3 regions of the Peribacillus muralis genome follow, and region 3 is predicted to be linked to each of the others. Evidence: riboswitches for the same ligand, from Rfam matches in the RefSeq annotation. Region 3 holds a riboswitch; each other region holds the start of a gene.

Region 1 (6,122 bases), 240 kb from region 3:
TTAAAAAGCAGCTGTCACTATCGAGTCCAGAATATAGACAAACTCATTTCATAGAGTTTGTCTATATTTTTTTAACCCTATAAATTATTGGCACGACCTTTTTCACGATTATGTCGAATTGATTTTCACTGAAGCAATCGCTCTTCACGATCCGCACTGAAAAACGCATTATTCCATTCGTTCAGGTTTTATATAGATAGGTACGTTCGATTTCGTTGGAATAAACGAAAATAAACAACAACTGGCCAAGGGTTGTAAGTTGACTTCTATTTTTCAGACTATTACGATAAAATTAAATAACAGATAATACATGAAGGAAAGTGCAAGTTTGGAAATAAGATAATAGGAGGAAATGTACATGAGCGAAATTGTCATATTATCAGGAAGTCCTGCAATTCCATCAAGAACGGACATTTCACTGAAACATATTCAATCATTAGTTGAGAAAGAGGGCTTTGCCACAGCATATTATTCAATTACCGAATTTTCAGCAGATGATTTGTTCCAAGGCCTTTATAACAGCGAAGAAATTTTAAAGCTTGCAGAAAAGATTTCTAAAGCGAGGGGAATCATCATTGGATCACCTGTATATAAAGCATCCTACACGGGTGTATTGAAAGCATTGATTGATTTGCTGCCGGAAAATGCGTTTAAGGGAAAACCGGTGCTTCCGATTATGATCGGGGGGAGCCACAGGCATTTATTGGCGATTGATTATGCACTAAAGCCGTTAATTTCCATCTTAAAAGGCGAGCCATTGCAAGGCATTTATTTCGTTGATAAGGAAATAGATAAAACAACTCCAGAAAACCCGATTCATGATGTGAACCTGGTCGATCGCGTCCAAGGTCAAGTTCAGGAATTTGTAGAGGCAATTCAATTAAGAAATGTGTCACTCTGATTCCGTTTCTTGCATAGCTAATTCATTCAATTGCAGATCATCCATAAATGCAAGCATGTAGGACATGGACAAAAAAATAGAAAATGAATATCGTGTATAATAATTACAATTCATCCATTTAATTAATCCAAGTTGTTTTATAAGAAAACTCCATTGACAAGGATTGAATATATGGTAATATTTAAAATAATAAAACTTATCCAGAGCGACGGAGGGAATTGGCCCTTTGAAGTCCAGCAACCTGCATGATGTATGCAAGGTGCTACATCCAACAAAATGGTTCACCATTTTGGAAGATAAGGTAATGGTTATTTACCTTGAAATCTTTCCATTATGGAAAGATTTTTGTTTTTTATAAAAATTTTGAATAATCCATAACAATGTAAGGTTGAGTGGAATTATATAAATTTAAGAAAATTAAATGAGTGGTCGATTTTCTTAAAGGAGGAACTATTTTGGATAAAGAGAATCAGCTTGAGGAAATATTTGAAAGACTTCAAGAAATGCTTCATTCAATGAAGTATGGATCCATCACACTTGTTGTCCAAGATGGTAAAATCATTCAAATGGAAAGAAATGAAAAGCTTAGAATTAAATAAGACAGCTGCTGACTAGAAAAACTAGAGGCGTGTTTAACTAATATAAAGAGAATATTGGTTAAATTCGTCTCTTTTTCCTAGAATTAAAGATACAGTGGGTTCCGATCACCTGTTACTCCAGCCATTGATACGCAAGCAAGTTTTAGAGGGGGCTATAAGGTTGGTTGCATTAATTAAATACGAAAATTTCAATTGTGATTCTTTACCGGTCTTTCCTGAAGATAGTGAGACAAAAGGGGCTTTGGAGGTACTGAAATGGGCTAATGAAGAATACGGGAATAAGCTCATATATGCGTGTAGCTTTGGGATAGAAGGCATCGTGCTTACGGATTTACTGGCAAAGGTGAACCCTGCGGCCAAAATCGTTTTCCTCGATACGGATGTCCATTTTGAGGAAACGTATCAATTGATCGATCAAGTGAAAAAAAAATATCCGGACCTTTCAATAGAGATGAAGAAACCTGCTTTGACGCTGGAGGAACAAGCTTCGGAATATGGAGACGAATTATGGCTAAGTGACTCTAATAAGTGTTGTCATATCCGTAAAATCACTCCACTTACTGAGGTGCTTTCGACGGCAACGGCTTGGCTGTCTGGGCTGAGACGCGAGCAATCCGAAACAAGGGCCGCAACCGAGTACATCAATAGAGATAATAAGTTCCAATCAATTAAGATTTGTCCGCTAATCCATTGGACATGGAAGGACGTTTGGCGGTATGCACATAAAAATGGACTGCCATATAATATCCTGCATGATAACGGTTATCCGAGTATTGGCTGTAAGACCTGCACTTCAGCTGCCATTAATGCGGATGATTTACGCTCAGGACGCTGGCAAGGCGCTCAAAAAACGGAATGCGGCTTGCATTTATCCTAAATAAATAGAAAACATAGGGGGAAATTAGCATGACAAACAGTCTGCCTCACGGAGGAACTTTAATCGATCTTTGGGAACCAACATATGATACTGGTAAAATAAAAAATTCAGTCGAAATTGATGCGATTGCCTTAAGTGACCTTGAGTTGATAGGGACGGGCGCATATAGCCCGATAAAAGGCTTTTTCACAAAAAGAGACTACGAGGCTGTTGTCAAAACTATGAGACTGAGCAGCGGCCATGTTTGGAGCATACCGATTACACTGCCATTATCGGAATCGTCAGCAAAGACCCTTACTATCGGAGAGGAAGTAAAGCTTACGCATGAGGGGGAAACATACGGCGTCCTTACTGTTTCCGATATCTTCACTCCAGATAAAACATTGGAAGCGACGTTGGTTTATCAGACGGATGACGAGAAGCATCCAGGGGTGAAAAATTTATATGAACGTGGAAATGTATATGCCGGCGGTGAAATAAAATTGGTCAAAAGGATTGAACGTTCCCTATTTCATGCTCATTATTTGGATCCTGTCGAGACGAGGGAAGCTTTTGCAGCGAAGGGGTGGAAAACGGTTGTCGGATTCCAGACCAGGAACCCAGTCCACCGTGCCCATGAATATATCCAAAAGACAGCTTTGGAAATCGTCGACGGTCTATTCTTGAATCCGCTTGTAGGTGCCACTAAATCTGATGACATTCCGGCTGATGTTCGAATGGAGAGCTATAAGGTGCTTCTTGAAAAATATTATCCCGAGAATCGGGTCTCCCTTGCCGTTTTCCCTGCCGCGATGCGATATGCAGGACCGAGGGAAGCCATTTTCCATGCGATGGTACGTAAAAACTATGGCTGTACCCATTTTATTGTCGGCCGTGATCATGCTGGGGTTGGCGATTATTATGGCACTTATGATGCGCAAAAAATCTTCGGGAATTTTAATGCGGATGAGCTAGGGATTACCCTGTTATTTTTCGAACATAGTTTTTATTGCAAAGCTTGCGGTAATATGGCATCAGCCAAAACTTGTCCGCATGACAAGGAGGATCATGTAATCCTTTCCGGAACGAAGGTAAGGGAAATGCTGCGAAATGGTGAAATTCCTCCAGCTACATTTAGCCGTAAAGAAGTCATTGAGGTGTTGATCGAAGGGCTAAAAAAGAATGAAGTTTTTAACTGATTGGTAAAAATATGAAGAAGTGCAGTAAGAGGGGGAGCATAATGAGTAAAAACACAAATGTAACATGGCATGAATCGTCATTGACCAAGGAACTGCGCCGGAAGCAGAACGGACATGAGAGCACGGTCCTATGGTTTACGGGCCTGTCGGGATCAGGGAAATCAACGATTGCAAATGCAGTTGCCAAAGAGCTGTATAACCGGAATATACGCAGTTATGTGTTGGATGGGGACAATATCCGCCATGGATTAAATAAAGATTTAGGATTTTCAGAAGAAGATCGAACGGAGAATATTAGGCGAATAGGCGAAGTTTCCAAGCTTTTTGTCGATAGCGGGCAGTTCGTATTGACCGCCTTCATATCACCCTTCCGCGCAGACCGCAAGATTGTGCGGGATTTGCTTGCAGAAGGGGAGTTCATTGAAGTATACATAAAGTGCCCCATCGAGGAGTGCGAGGTCCGCGACCCTAAAGGTCTCTACGACAAGGCACGTAAAGGAATCATCAAAGACTTTACGGGTATCGACTCTCCATACGAAGAGCCTGAACAGCCGGAAATCATTCTAGAGTCCAACCGGTACAGTGTAGAAGAGTGCGTCGAACAAGTAATCAGCTTTTTGACAGCAAAGAGAGCGATTTGATCAAGGAGGAAAAATCAATGGTATACGAGAAACTTTGGTCGGAGAATCCTTTGATCGCTAAAAATAAAACCGAAATAAGGAAATTGGAAAAAGACGGGCTCGCCATTTTTGACGATATTGCCCATTATGCTGCTAATGGATTTGAATCGATTCCTAAAGAGGAATGGGATATGTTCAAATGGGCCGGCCTTTACTTGCAACGTCCCAAAGAAGCGGGTTACTGGATGATGCGTGTCGTCATACCCGGTGGTATCGTGACTTATGATCAACAAATCGCACTAGCGAACATCGCTAAAGATTACGGCCGCGGAGTATATGATATCACCACTCGTCAAGCAATCCAATTTCATTGGCTGACGATAGAGCAAATCCCGGATATTTTGGCCCGCTTAGATCGGGTTGGATTGACTACCGCCGGTGCTTGTGGTGACATTACCCGAAATATCATCGGGAATGCGCTGGCGGGGATTGACCGTGATGAACTTTTTGATACACGTGAAGTCCTTTATGCTGCGTTTGAATATTTCCGCTTCAATGAAGATTATTCTAACCTTCCAAGGAAATATAAGATGTCAATAAGTTCGAATATTCACAATGCTTCGAATGCTGAAATCAATTGCGTATCGTTCAATCCTGCAACCAAGGAAATAGATGGCAAAACAGAGGCTGGCTTTCATGTAAAAGTAGGTGGAGGATTATCCTCCGTCCCGATGCTCGCTGAGGAGCTTGATTTGTTTATTTTACCTGAAAGGACCGTTGAGGTTGCAGCGGCAATCACGACGATATTCCGTGATTTTGGCTACCGTGAAAAACGTCACCGCTCACGTTTGAAATTCCTTGTCGCTGATTGGGGTCCTGAACAATTTCTGGAAAAACTGCTGGAATACACGGGACCGCTTCCCGAAAAGGGAAAAAGTGCAGTGCGGGGCTGGAATGCTGGTTATTTTTACGGGGTCCATCAACAAAAACAACCAGGACTCCATTACGTAGGTGTCAACATTCCAGTTGGACGCCTAACTCCGGAAGAAGTGATCGAGTTTGCCGAGCTGGCAAAGAATTATGGGAATGGTGAGATCCGTTACTGTAACTCACAGAATCTAATCCTTCCAAATGTTCCGGAAGCCAAACTTGAGGAATTGAAGCAGGAATCCATCTTTGAAAGGTTTCCGTACCAGCCGAAAAAATTCATAGGTTATTCCGTTTCTTGTACTGGCATTGAATATTGCAACCTGGCTCTCGTGGAAACCAAAAACAGGATGAGAGCCATTTCTGAAAGGCTGGATAGGGAACTGGTTCTTGATGTACCGGTTAGGATGCATATGGTAGGCTGTCCCAATAACTGTGGTCAACGGGCGATTGCCGAAATAGGGCTCCAGGGCATAAAGATGAAAAACCAGGATAAAAAAATGGTCGAAGCTTTTGAAATTTACGTAGGCGGTACATTGAATGAAGGCGGGAAGTTCAATGAAAAGCTTAAAGGGAAAGTGGAAGCTGAACAACTTTACCATGTGTTGAAAGAGCTCATTCTATTTTTCAAGCAGGCGAAGCTTGCAGCAGAAACCTTCCTCGAGTTTGTGGAAAGGGTAGGAAAAGTGGAGTTGCAAACCAAGCTTGACGATATTTTGGCAGAAGTGGCCATTTAATGGGAGATGTAAGCACTCTATGAATCTATACCGTTTTGAAGTCACAATCGATGATGACCCAATCCATGTCGTCATTGTTGCCGATTCTGATGAAAAAGCTTTTCAGCTTGTTGATGTAGAGCTGGAAAAGCATTTTCTGAAAATGCCGGACGTGGATGATATCTCATTATATGAAAAAAAGAAACTCAAAAATGGAGCTGGTTTCGTGTTATCACAGTTCGAAACGATTCTCTAAGGGAAGGCAGGTAGCAAAAATGGGGAAAGTATATCTAGTAGGAGCCGG
Region 2 (6,122 bases), 1.6 Mb from region 3:
AAGATTATGTGCAGATGAGCGCGCACTGCCATATTTGCCAGAAACATATCCATTTCAATCAATATCCGTTATAGAAACGCTTCTTTCCCATTACCGTCAAGTTTATATTAAACCAATTCATGGCAGCCTCGGCCTTGGCATTCATCAGATTCTATATGATAAGCATGAAAATGTTTATTATTGCCGCTATACAAATGAAGCGAAGGAAAATAAATTACAAAAATTCTCCACACTGGAATCGATCGTCAAGCACCTATTTAATGATCGGCCGCTGGAGAACCTCATCGTTCAGCAGGGCATCTCGCTCATTCGATCAGAAAAGCGCCCAGTCGACTTCCGGGTGCATACGAACAAGGACAGTAATGGAGTTTGGCAGGTAACCGCCATTGCCGCCAAAGTAGCGGGAGCCGGTAGTGTCACGACCCATATTAAAGGCGGCGGGGTCATCAAAACGGTTGCGGAACTGTTTGGTGATGACGATGAGGCTAAAGAAGTGGAGCGCAAGCTGTCTGAAGCAGCACTCATATTGAGCGACAGCATCGAAAAGCACCTCGATGGCATCATAGCAGAAATCGGATTCGATTTTGGACTGGATAAAAAAGGGCAGGTTTGGATGTTCGAAGCGAATTCAAAGCCAGGACGCTCCATCTTCTCCCATCCCAAACTAAAGGAATTTGAGTTGTTGACAAGAAAGCTCAGCCTCGATTACGCCATTTATTTGACTGAACAGACGATTACAAATGCCATCAGTGTGCAGCGATGAATATCTTTTATGATAATACCTCGGAGGCTTGGTGTCTTGACCAAAAGGATGCAGTGCTTTTTGCCGGAGCTGACAAAGAAGAAATAAGCTACAAACAAGCTCTTTCAGGGCAAATTCTATATCCAATAACCGAATTCCCCGGCAGACGGGTGCTTGTTGTTGGAATACTGACTTCGTTCAATCCCAAAAAGGAAACAGGTTTGGGCGGTAACTTGTCCCTTTTTCGGGATTTATCATTGTATCTTTTCCAACATGGAATTTTAACCTATGTCTTCACAGGAAAAGCCCTTACTTCCGGTTCAATGATAGGGTATGTTTTTTCTTCCAGTGCAGACAGGTGGATTGAATGCAAGCTGCCGCTTCCAGACATTGTCTATAATCGTATTCCCTTGAGGTCCTATGAGGCTTCTGCAGAATTTCAATCGCTCATGAACCATTTTAATGAGCATAGTGTGAACATATTCAACCCGGGTTTCCTAGATAAATATGTAATGTACGAAACTTTGGTTGAAGATGGTTCCCTCATCCAGCACCTCCCGGCAACAACGAGACTGAAAACTCGCGATTGCCTGGAATCATTCCTTGATGCACACCGACATATCTATTTAAAACCTTGTAAAGGAAGCCAAGGAAAGGGTATTTATACCATCTGCAAAAATCCGGATGATACACTTTTGTTCAACAGCCTAAAACTTGGCGAATCTTTCTCGAACTTCGATTCTTTCTGGGAAGCAAAAAAGAAAGACTTATTAAAAAGAAATTACCTCGCTCAGCAGGCGATCGCACCAAAAAAACTTCATGGTCATCGTTACGATTACAGGGTCCTCGTCCATTATGAAAAAGGATTTTATAAAATAACCGGCAAAGCTGTAAGGATGTCACAAACACAGGAAATCACTACACATACACCGCGTGGTGGCAAGCTTTATCCTTATCAGAGCCTGCAATCAAGAAAACTGAATTTAAGATTGGCAAAAATCGCCCAAAAATGCGGAGAAATCCTTTCAAAAAAATTGGGCTTTCTCGGAGAGTTTTCAATTGATATCGGTGAAGACGAATCGGGCTCTCTATTCATTTACGAGGTCAACTCCAAACCCATGCAGTTCGACGAAACCGATATAGAAGCTAATCGGCTTTTACATTTAAAAAACCTTTTCATAGAATTAACTTTTTCCAACCGGTTAATAAAATAACACCTCCTGCTGCCGTTTTCCATTATAATGTAATGTGAGACAGCAAATATGGAGGTAATACATATGATTAGTCATTTTCAATGGGCACCCCTGCATAAGAATCTGCCAGGATGGAAAATTTCATTTTATTTCAACAGACTATCGATTCAAGCCTTATATCATAAAGATGGAACCATCGAGTGGACAGCCAATCCACCTACAAAAGAAGATGAACCGAAGCTCAAAACCATGATACATGATTTAATGGTCTATCATGTTTATGAATAAACCGTATTGCCCAACCTGTTTTTAGGAAAATCCAAAAAGGAATAAAAATCCCTACTTTGCCTAAACTAATGAAAAGGCAAGGAGGGATTTATTTTGGATAAAGAAAAAATGACTTTTTTAAAGGATAGCGAATATGATGGAAGGGACTCCGCCTTCCTCGATATCGATCGGTACATCAATGAAGGATTGGCAGGCGGAAATGTATATGAGGCCGCTGACCTCCGGAACATTGAAGAAGCACATGATTTGTATGACGAGACAGATCCTAACATCAATAAATAGACGACCATATGTCTAGGGCTCTCTTTTAGGAGAGCTCTTTTTCGAACAGTACCTCCTCTGCCCCTCCAAACATTTCATGGATCACCCTTTCGTAGGCGATTTCCAGATTACGCGAAAACGCTTCCTTTTCAGCTGGACTTTTTGCTTGACCATTGATTTCCCTTGTGAGATTGATACGTTTTTCGCTTAAAGAAACCGTATCTCCCCCCGAAAAATTGTACATAACCTGAACTTTAAGATTATCCGTGAAAAATTCAACCGTTCCAAACATATGTATTCCCCCTTAAAAAATAAAAAACAACTTCCCGGAAGGAAGTTGTTTGAGCGCAACGAAACGAAACATAACAAAAAACAAACATGTTTTTTCCATTTTTTAAAATGAAAAGCATGCTTTTGCCAATTTTCGCACGTAACATCTCCTATCCTCGTAGGCATTTGATGATGTGCTAAAAACAGGCAGGTATCCTGGCTCATGATCATCGCTTTTCGAACCTTCCCATTTCCTATTGCAGAAAACAGTGGCATCAATCGAATCGCTCACATTTACAGTTGCGGGACAGCGCCGGATTTTAACCGGCTTCCCTATTAAGCGAATAAATAGAAGATTTCTTATCCGCACCCATTTCTAGACTAATTTAGTTTTCCATATAAATGTATCAAATTATTTCCTGGATTACAATCAGGGCCCGCGGAGATGATCGATCATCTCGTTTTCAGTTCTTTGGTTCCAGCCATTCCACTTAGGATGTTCACACCATTGAGGTTACAAAAAAGAAACCGCAGCAAGTAGTTAAAAAACTAGAACCAGCATTTATGCTTTAAGATATTTCACGTTTAATCCGGAAAAACATCCTGAACAGTTTGTCCGGCTATTTGTTTATATGTTGCTTCCCTTCAGGACATTTTCTTTCAAAATCGACGTAATGATATGCTCCGAATCCCATTCATGCTCTGATATTTCAATAAGAGGATAACGGTTGGGTAATAAGGTATCCTGGATTTCCTGAACAGAGAGTCCTTGATTATGCAAAAGCAAAATTTCTCCACGGAGGTTTTCCAAATAATCGAGTTTTTTCCGGAACATTTCCTTTCCGTTCGGAACATGACCTGCATGGCAGCAAAACATCTCGCCAAAGTCATATTGAAGCAAGCTTTTTATGGAATTAATGAGGACGGGAACGGACTCTTCCCGCAGAACTAGTTTTGTTTTGGGAGTGACGAAGAGATCGCCTGAAAAAAGCATGCCCGTACTGCGATTCAGATACACCATATGGTCATGCGCATGACCGGGGGTGTAAATCGGCTCCCATGTTTGGCTCCGGGAATGAACGGCCATACCAAGCGGCTCTGCTTTGAAAGCATCCCGCCGCCCCCAAAACATTTTGCGATAAGCCGGATATTCAGCATCCTTCGCACATGCTTCAACCGACATCGGATGAATGAATATCGGGACCTTTTTATGCTCCTGTATCCAGGCCGCGCCTCCCGTATGGTCCTCATGATAATGCGTAAGGGCCACCGAATCAAAATCGGCGGTCTCATAGAATGGGATCAATCCGTCCAATAAACTTTGTGCGCCCGTATCAATCAAAAGACCATCCGTTAGAAAAACATAAACGCTCATCCCCGAATTGACGGCCCCCGGAGTTCCGTACACACAAACTACATCATTTACCGTTTTAACTTCAATCATGAAGCTGCACATCCTTCACTGTATAAGATAGTCATAATCCAAGTTTTTTCTATTTGTTACAATAAATGTACTACCATTCCCCCCATTTGACAAAGAATAATGAAACAAGCAAAAAAATTATTCCAAAATCACAGAATTCATTGACAATGAGGTGAATAACCAATAGTATAGAATATATTAAAAAACTTGAAATATTCCAAAATAATAATTTACTTATCAAGAGTGACGGAGGGATCAGGCCCTGTGATGTCCGGCAACCGCCCCAATCGGGAACGGTGCCACTTCCTGCAGGATGATTGCATTCTGAAAGATAAGACGAGATATAATTTCGCTGCCTCTTTCTGAATGATAGAGGCAGTTTTTTTTATGTATAAGGGGGCAGGCTCATGATTGAAATCCGTTCAGTCAGGAAGGAATACATATCGAAGAAAAACCGAGTTATCGGAGTGGATAACGTATCTTTAACCATTCAAAAAGGAGAAGTATATGGGATTGTCGGCTACAGCGGAGCAGGAAAAAGCTCATTACTTCGTTGCTTGAATTTGCTTGAACGTCCCACAGGAGGACATATCATCATTGACGGGATTGACTTAACATCTCTATCCAGCAAAGAGCTTCGGAAGCAACGTCAAAAAATCGGCATGATATTTCAGCATTTTTCCCTTGTCAGCTCCAAAACCGTTTTTGAAAATGTAGCTTTTGCCTTGAAGGCAGCGCACCAATCGAAGGGAGCCATCAAGTTACGTGTTTTACAACTGTTGGATATTGTAGGGCTCAGTGATAAAAAGGATGTCTATCCGGCCCAGCTTAGCGGCGGCCAGAAGCAGCGGGTCGGAATTGCCCGTGCCTTAGCCAATGATCCGTCTGTATTGCTATGCGATGAGGCGACTTCAGCCCTTGATCCTACTACGACTAAGGCCATATTACAGTTACTGAAGAAAATCAGTCGCGAACTTGGCATCACCATTGTGTTGATTACACATGAAATGGAAGTCGTCAAGGAACTGTGCCACAGGGTCGCGGTCATGCAGGATGGGCGGGTAATAGAAGAGGGTTCCGTTTATGAAATATTTTCACAACCTAAAAAGGAGTTAACGAAAAAATTCATTGGCAGTGTACTGGAATTTGAGCTTCCCTCACATTTGATTGAAGAAAGTAAAGGAACGATCATAAAGATTCAATTCGAAGGGCAAACGGCAGGTGAATCGATTCTCTCGGATACCCTTCAAGCTTATTCGGTAAAGGGTAATATCCTTCATGGGAAAATTGAATATATTCAGGATGTACCTTTAGGGATATTGATCATTGAATTGATTGGCGAAGCTGCTGAGATTCATTCAGCATTGACCTATATAAAGAATCGTTCCAGCTCTGTGGAGGTGCTAAAACATGTCACTGCTTGAATCCATCATCCATATCCTGCCTGACCTTAATAAAGCATTCATTGAAACGATTTACATGGTGGCTGTTTCTCTGGCGGTTGCTCTCCTTATCGGCTTACCGCTGGGTGTATTACTGTTTACGACAACCAGGAACTTGTTCTTCGAAAATAGTGTCGTGAATCGTTCTCTTGGCTTCGTAGTCAATATTGTCCGGTCCATCCCATTCATCATTCTCTTGGTCGCCCTCCTTCCTTTAACGGATTTCCTTACGGGGTCGACGATAGGGCCAAGGGCGGCCTCCGTATCCCTCTCCGTTTCGGCGATACCTTTTTTTGCAAGGATTGTTGAATCAGCATTGCGTGAAATAGACAAAGGAGTGATTGAAGCGGCAATTGCCGTTGGTGCCACGCCATGGATGATCATTAAAGATGTCCTTCTGCCAGAGGCTAAGCCGGGTATCATCCAAGGGCTTACATTAACGACCATTTCACTTATCGGTTATTCGGCTATGGCAGGAACGATCGGGGGAGGCGGGATTGGTG
Region 3 (6,122 bases):
TTAACTTAATGATCCTTGAATTCTTATTCAATTAACCAGCTCTTATAATGAAATAGTTCATTCTTTAAATTAAATAATGTTCCAAAGCCGCTGCAGGCTTTGAGGCAAGTGTACAGCTCATCAAGCCTTGGAGGAGAAATCAATCACACCCCCATTTCCTTGGTGAATAGCAGCGAAAACGTTATGGGCATGTCCATTTATCGAACGAGGAGGATTATTCAGCTGTCCTACTTTATCAATTTTTTGCGTCGTTTTTCATTTGTTCTTAGTATTCTTGAGTGAATGTCCATGCTCGCGTCAGTCAATCTCCTATTCTCACCTTCAAATAATGGTGTAAATAAGTGTAGCCATTGCCATACAATCCCTCAAAAATCCTGGAAGCAATCGAGATGCTAGCTTCAACTTGAAGCTGAGTTGTTTGGAACGAAGTTTTTTTGTCGTTTAATGCATATTTAACCATTTTAAGGTAAAGATAGGAGTAATTTTCCGATGAGGTGAGGTAATGAAACAAAAGGTACTGTACATATATCTATTGGTCTTGATTTTGGCAGGATGCACCTATGCCCCTTTACCGAAACAAAATGGAAATGCAAGTACGGATAAAAAAGTAACCGATGAAAGTAACCACGGAGACGCGAAAACATTCCTGTTAATTGGTGCTGATTCCAGAGGGGAGAAAAAATCGCGAGCGGACGCGATCATGATAGCCAGATATTTTCCTGAACGGGGGAAGCTAAAGCTCGCTTCGATCATGCGTGACAGCTATGTTAAAATCCCAGGCGATCATCCTCAATACAATAAGATAAATGCAGCATATTATTACGGCGGAAAGGAATTGCTTAAGAAAACAATAGATGAAGCCTTTGGTGTCAAAATCGATCATGTAGCCGTAATTGATTTTCAGGGATTTGTGAAGATGGTGGACTTGCTTGCCCCTGAGGGGGTGGTGGTGGACGTGGATCAGAAAATCATTGATGATATGAGCATCCAAGCAAGTATAGGTAAAAATGTTTTACATGGTGAGGAGCTATTGAAATATGTCCGCTTTAGACATGATGATGAAAGCGATTTCGGAAGGGTGGACAGGCAGCAAGGTGTACTGCTTCAATTAAAGAATGGATTTATCGATCAAATCTCCTCCCTTGAAGGCGTTGTAGCCCTTCCAAGCATAATTGAACAAGGTCTCTCCTACCTGGATACCGATATTGGGCTGAAAACGATATTGGAGATGGGTCCCAAAGCCGTCTTCCAGGCATCGGACACCGTGGAAACGTTGAGGATTCCTGTCGAAGGAAGCTTTAAAGATGCTGAATACCCCGAGATCGGTGCTGTGCTGGAAATGGATGAAACGAAAAATAAGCGAGCGCTTCAAGCGTTCTTTTCAAAGTAGGGTGGATGACTATTCCATTCGTAATGAAAACCGTCATCTGATTTCAATATTCAGTAATGGACCTCGCAAGAATAAATGAAAAAGTTCTCCATAAAACGAGCATGGATGTAACATCCAGCTCGTTTATTAAGTTACCAATAATGAAGGAAAACTTCACTTCACAAAATTCGGGATGTTATGGGCGAATTCCGGTGTAATGATGCCGTTTTCAGTGATGATACCAGTAATGAGATGATGGGGCGTAACGTCAAAGGCAGGATTGAATGTGCTGACGTCTTCCGGGGCGACCCTGATGCCTTGAATATAGGTGATTTCGGCTCCATCTCGTTCTTCAATTGGAATGGAAGCACCCGATTCGAGAGAGAGGTCGAAGGTGCTTGATGGAGCCGCCACATAAAATGGTATCCCGAAGTGCTTGGCTAAGATGGCCAAGCCCAATGTCCCTATTTTATTGGCTGTATCTCCATTTGCTGCAATGCGGTCGGCCCCGACTATAATGGCATCGATTTCCTTTTGGTGTATCGTATGGGCCGCCATGTTATCAGAGATCAAGGTGACGTCAACCCCTGCTTGCATCAGTTCCCAAGCGGTCAATCGCGCACCCTGCAGAACAGGTCTGGTTTCACAGGCATACACTTTCAGCGGGAAATTCCGTTCTTTAGCAAGGTGGAACGGAGCCAGGGCTGTTCCATAGCGGGCAGTGGCAATTCCACCGGCGTTGCAATGCGTTAATACGGAATCCCCTTTTTCGAATAGCGATAAGCCATGCTCCCCGATTTTCCTGCACATTTCTTCGTCTTCCGCAAAGATGGCCTTAGCCTCGAAAACAAGTGCTTCCTTGGCAGCTGATATGCTCTGGGCCTCCTGCAAAATATTCTTCATTCTCTTCAATGCCCAAAAAAGATTGACGGCAGTGGGCCTTGAAGAGGCGAGCCTCTCGATATGTTCCGTTACATTTTTTTTGAAATCGGCTAAATCCGTTGCAGCTTCCTGCTTGGCACCAAGTGCCACCCCGAATGCAGCGGTCAGTCCAATCGCTGGAGCGCCGCGTACCTTCAATGTCAGGATGCTGTCATAAACATCCTCGACTGAATGAAGATGAATAAACTCAGTGATGGCAGGAAGGGCTTGTTGATTCAATAATGTGATATGGGTATTTTCCCATTGTACCGAATATGGTAATGGTGCTAACGTCGTCACGTGCAGGTCTCCTTTTAGATGGGTGAATAAGAAGTCAGCGTTTGTTGCTTTACCAAATCAATGACCGCTGGAACATCTAATTCTTCCCGTTTTTTTATTAACAAAGCACCGAGGTTCAATGTCGCCGTTTTGGCTGCGATTTTCGTTTCTTTATCTTCCATGACATTTAAATCAGCGACATGAGAGAGGCCGATGGTTCTTCTAATCAGTTCACAGCCGGCAAAACCGAATGCATCCCGCTTGAATTTAGTCAGTAAATAGGGGAGATAGCCAGTCACATGGCGGAACGGACTTTTATTCTGGGTGTTCCAAAGTTCCGTATATGTTTTTTCGAATGACCGCCAAAATTGATCGAGATGTGTAAAAATTTCTTCTTTTCCCGCTACATTTCGAGTGACCGCCTGAAAGAGGAGGTTGGCGGTGTATTGACCAAGATCAAAACCGACTGGTCCATAAAAAGCGAATTCAGGATCGATTACTTTTGTTTCGGTTTCACTTGCAAAGATGCTTCCTGTATGTAAATCTCCATGGAGCAAGGCTTCCTGTTCGGTTTCAAAGCTTTGTTTCAGTTTAGCCACTTCCAGTATCACTTCTTGATCATCCCAAATCGTTTTGGCGGCATCCGTCAATTCCACCTCGAAATCACCAGGCAGCTCTTCGAAAAAAGGATCGGTGAAAATAAAGACTTCCGTAATTTTGCAGAGCTCCGGATTCGTGAAGTGCCGTGCCACTTCTTTCTTTGCGGAGGGCTCCAAATGATAATCGGAAGTGTAAAAGGACGTCTTCGCAACATACTCCCCAATATGCTGCGAAAGCAATGGAAACGGATCGCCATCAATAAAACCGCTTCTGACAATTTTTAGGTGTGATAAGTCTTCCATGACCGTGATGGCTAGCTGTTCATCCGAATAATAGACTTGCGGTACGAATTCGGGGCAATAGCTTCGGAAATGGATAAGGGCATTCGCTTCAATGGCAGCCCTTTTCAATGTCAGCGGCCAGCTTTCGCCAAGCACCTTGGCATAAGGGACCGCTTGCTTGATGATTATCCCTTTATTCGTGGCCGTGTCTGTTATATGGAACACATAATTCAAGTTACCATCACCAATTTCTTTACAGCTTAAATTGGCATCGGCATCTACAAGCCCCAATTTTTTTGCAAGGATAATGGCCGTTACGCTTGTCAATCTTTTGAAATTCGAATGGTTTTGAGTCATTTCTTTCCCCTCCATTAAAAATAAGAATAAAAAAGCCTCTTTCATATAGAAAGAGGCAGAAGTATTAGCTTCGGACCTCTCATCTCCCAGAAAAGTGTTTTCTGGTGGAATTGGCACCGTGCTCTGCGGATTTTGCAATCCGGCGGTGTATCCGCCCCATTTCACAATGGTATTACAGTCGGTTGCTGGGCTTCATAGGGCCTTAATCCCTCAGCCTGCTCTTGATAAGAGTTTATATGTTTTCTGAAATTTTAATCTTCGGGAAAATGATATCAATCTTTTAAATAGTTTGTCAATGGCAAATTAATAATAATCAGGACGGCGATCTTCGAATACCGGTATTTTGCTGCGAGCGCTCGATACTTCGGTGAAGTCCAAGGTGCCTGTCAACAGTTCGCTTTCCTCACCGGCCTCACTTACGATACGGCCCCAAGGGTCAATGATCATGGAGTGACCGGCAAATACATTGTTGACATCCGATCCTGAACGGTTAACGGCTACAACATAGGCCTGGTTTTCGATGGCACGGCTGATCAATAAGCTCCTCCAGTGATCAAGTCTAGGCTTCGGCCATTCTGCGGTAACGAACAGAACTTCTGCCCCGCGAGCGGAATGGGCACGCTGCCACTCCGGAAAGCGAATGTCATAACAAATGAAACCAGCACATATTTTGTCATCAAGTGTAAATAAACCATCATTCTCGCCTGGCTGCAGGAAATGATGTTCATCCATTAACTGAAATAAGTGAAGCTTATCATATTCTTTAACGAGGTTTCCGTTTTTATCGATGATGATCATCGTGTTATATATGCCTTTGTGCGTTTTTTTGGCGATGGACCCGCCAACGATATGGATTTGGTGCTTTCGCGCCATATTTTTTATAAATCCGATCGTCTTTTCGGCTTCTACATCACCAATCTCATTCAATCTGGTCAAGTCATAGCCCGTAGTCCATAGCTCTGGTAAAATTACGATATCGGCCGCTGCGTTTACGGCCTTCTCCACCCATTGTTCAGCATGCTGATAATTGATATCCGGTTGTCCGAAGGCAATATCCATCTGGATACAAGCTATTTTCCATTTCATCAATAAAAACCTCCATAAGTAAAAAATGCTTTACAAGACTATGATAAACATATATCATTTGTGACTAGAATTTCAAGAAATTTCAGAGAAGGTGAATAAATGTTGCAATTCGAAAAATCGAAGCAGCTTCAGGAACTCCCCAAGCAGTTTTTTGCTTCATTGGTCGCAAAGGTCAATGCGATTACTGCGCAAGGGCATGACGTGATTAACCTGGGTCAAGGGAATCCCGATCAACCGACGCCTGAGCATATCGTGAAAAGGTTACAAACAGCAGCTGAAAAAACGATCAACCATAAATATTCGCCGTTCAGGGGACATCAATATTTAAAAGATGCTGCAGCTTCCTTTTATGAACGGGAATATGGCGTCAAGCTCGATCCAAAAAGTGAAATAGCCATTCTTTTTGGCGGTAAGGCAGGACTTGTCGAATTGCCGCAGTGTTTATTGAATCCAGGAGATACGATACTCGTACCAGATCCCGGCTATCCTGATTATCTTTCCGGTGTCGTTTTGGCTCAGGCGCAAATGGAACGCATGCCGTTGAAGGAGGAAAATGCTTTTCTACCGAATTACGAAGCTATACATAAAGATGTGCTCGATAAAGCCAAAATGATGTTCTTGAACTATCCGAATAATCCTACAGGTGCATCCGCAACCGGAGAATTTTTTAGCGAAACCGTATCCTATGCTAAAGAGCATTCAATTTGTGTGGTCCATGATTTTGCGTATGGGGCAATAGGTTACACTGGAAGAAAACCGATTAGCTTTCTCCAGGCAGAGGGAGCGAAGGATGTCGGGATAGAAATATATACACTCTCGAAAACTTACAATATGGCAGGATGGAGGGTCGGCTTTGCTGTAGGCAACAAAAGTGTCATTGAAGCTCTTGAACTGCTGCAGGACCATTTATATGTGAGCCTTTTTCCGGCGATACAGGAGGCTGCAGCAACCGCCTTGCTTGATTCGCAAGAGTGTGTAGAGGAATTGGTGAAGGTGTATGAGGGGCGCAGGAATGTTTTCATCGAGGGGTTACGGGACATTGGCTGGGAGGTTAAAGCTCCGGATGCTTCTTTTTTTGCCTGGCTTAAAATACCAACGGGATTCACCTCCGAGAGCTTTGCCGATCATTTATTAACGCACGCCCACGTGGCGGTAGCTGCTGGAAATGGGTTCGGCGAATTTGGCGAAGGATACGTCAGGGTCGGGCTTCTGACCTCCGAAGAGCGGCT

Evidence for each region. A riboswitch is a leader RNA that binds a small molecule or an ion and turns the genes downstream of it on or off. The one in region 3 is predicted to bind S-adenosylmethionine.
Region 1: linked by a shared signal. The riboswitch ahead of ABE28_RS12095 (YezD family protein) and the one ahead of mtnK (S-methyl-5-thioribose kinase) in region 3 are both predicted to bind S-adenosylmethionine.
Region 2: linked by a shared signal. The riboswitch ahead of ABE28_RS05555 (methionine ABC transporter ATP-binding protein) and the one ahead of mtnK (S-methyl-5-thioribose kinase) in region 3 are both predicted to bind S-adenosylmethionine.

The regions. Positions count from the first base shown of each region.
Region 1 covers NZ_CP017080.1:2,483,069-2,489,190, reverse strand. Annotated here, with positions in the region: gene pdxT (pyridoxal 5'-phosphate synthase glutaminase subunit PdxT) at 1-4, shown strand, start outside; gene ssuE (NADPH-dependent FMN reductase) at 359-901, shown strand; SAM riboswitch class I at 1,095-1,204, shown strand; gene ABE28_RS12095 (YezD family protein) at 1,357-1,500, shown strand; gene ABE28_RS12090 (phosphoadenylyl-sulfate reductase) at 1,673-2,377, shown strand; gene sat (sulfate adenylyltransferase) at 2,407-3,555, shown strand; gene cysC (adenylyl-sulfate kinase) at 3,597-4,196, shown strand; gene ABE28_RS12075 (nitrite/sulfite reductase) at 4,214-5,839, shown strand; gene ABE28_RS12070 (DUF3906 family protein) at 5,859-6,074, shown strand; gene cobA (uroporphyrinogen-III C-methyltransferase) at 6,094-6,122, shown strand, end outside.
Region 2 covers NZ_CP017080.1:1,165,161-1,171,282, reverse strand. Annotated here, with positions in the region: gene ABE28_RS05585 (YheC/YheD family endospore coat-associated protein) at 1-763, shown strand, start outside; gene ABE28_RS05580 (YheC/YheD family endospore coat-associated protein) at 760-1,956, shown strand; gene ABE28_RS05575 (YheE family protein) at 2,020-2,223, shown strand; gene ABE28_RS05570 (hypothetical protein) at 2,317-2,505, shown strand; gene ABE28_RS05565 (hypothetical protein) at 2,531-2,776, opposite strand; cobalamin riboswitch at 2,944-3,143, opposite strand; gene ABE28_RS05560 (MBL fold metallo-hydrolase) at 3,383-4,198, opposite strand; SAM riboswitch class I at 4,409-4,515, shown strand; gene ABE28_RS05555 (methionine ABC transporter ATP-binding protein) at 4,585-5,601, shown strand; gene ABE28_RS05550 (methionine ABC transporter permease) at 5,588-6,122, shown strand, end outside.
Region 3 covers NZ_CP017080.1:2,718,108-2,724,229, reverse strand. Annotated here, with positions in the region: gene ABE28_RS13170 (LCP family protein) at 503-1,390, shown strand; gene mtnA (S-methyl-5-thioribose-1-phosphate isomerase) at 1,544-2,590, opposite strand; gene mtnK (S-methyl-5-thioribose kinase) at 2,605-3,807, opposite strand; SAM riboswitch class I at 3,884-4,038, opposite strand; gene ABE28_RS13155 (carbon-nitrogen family hydrolase) at 4,111-4,893, opposite strand; gene ABE28_RS13150 (pyridoxal phosphate-dependent aminotransferase) at 4,993-6,122, shown strand, end outside.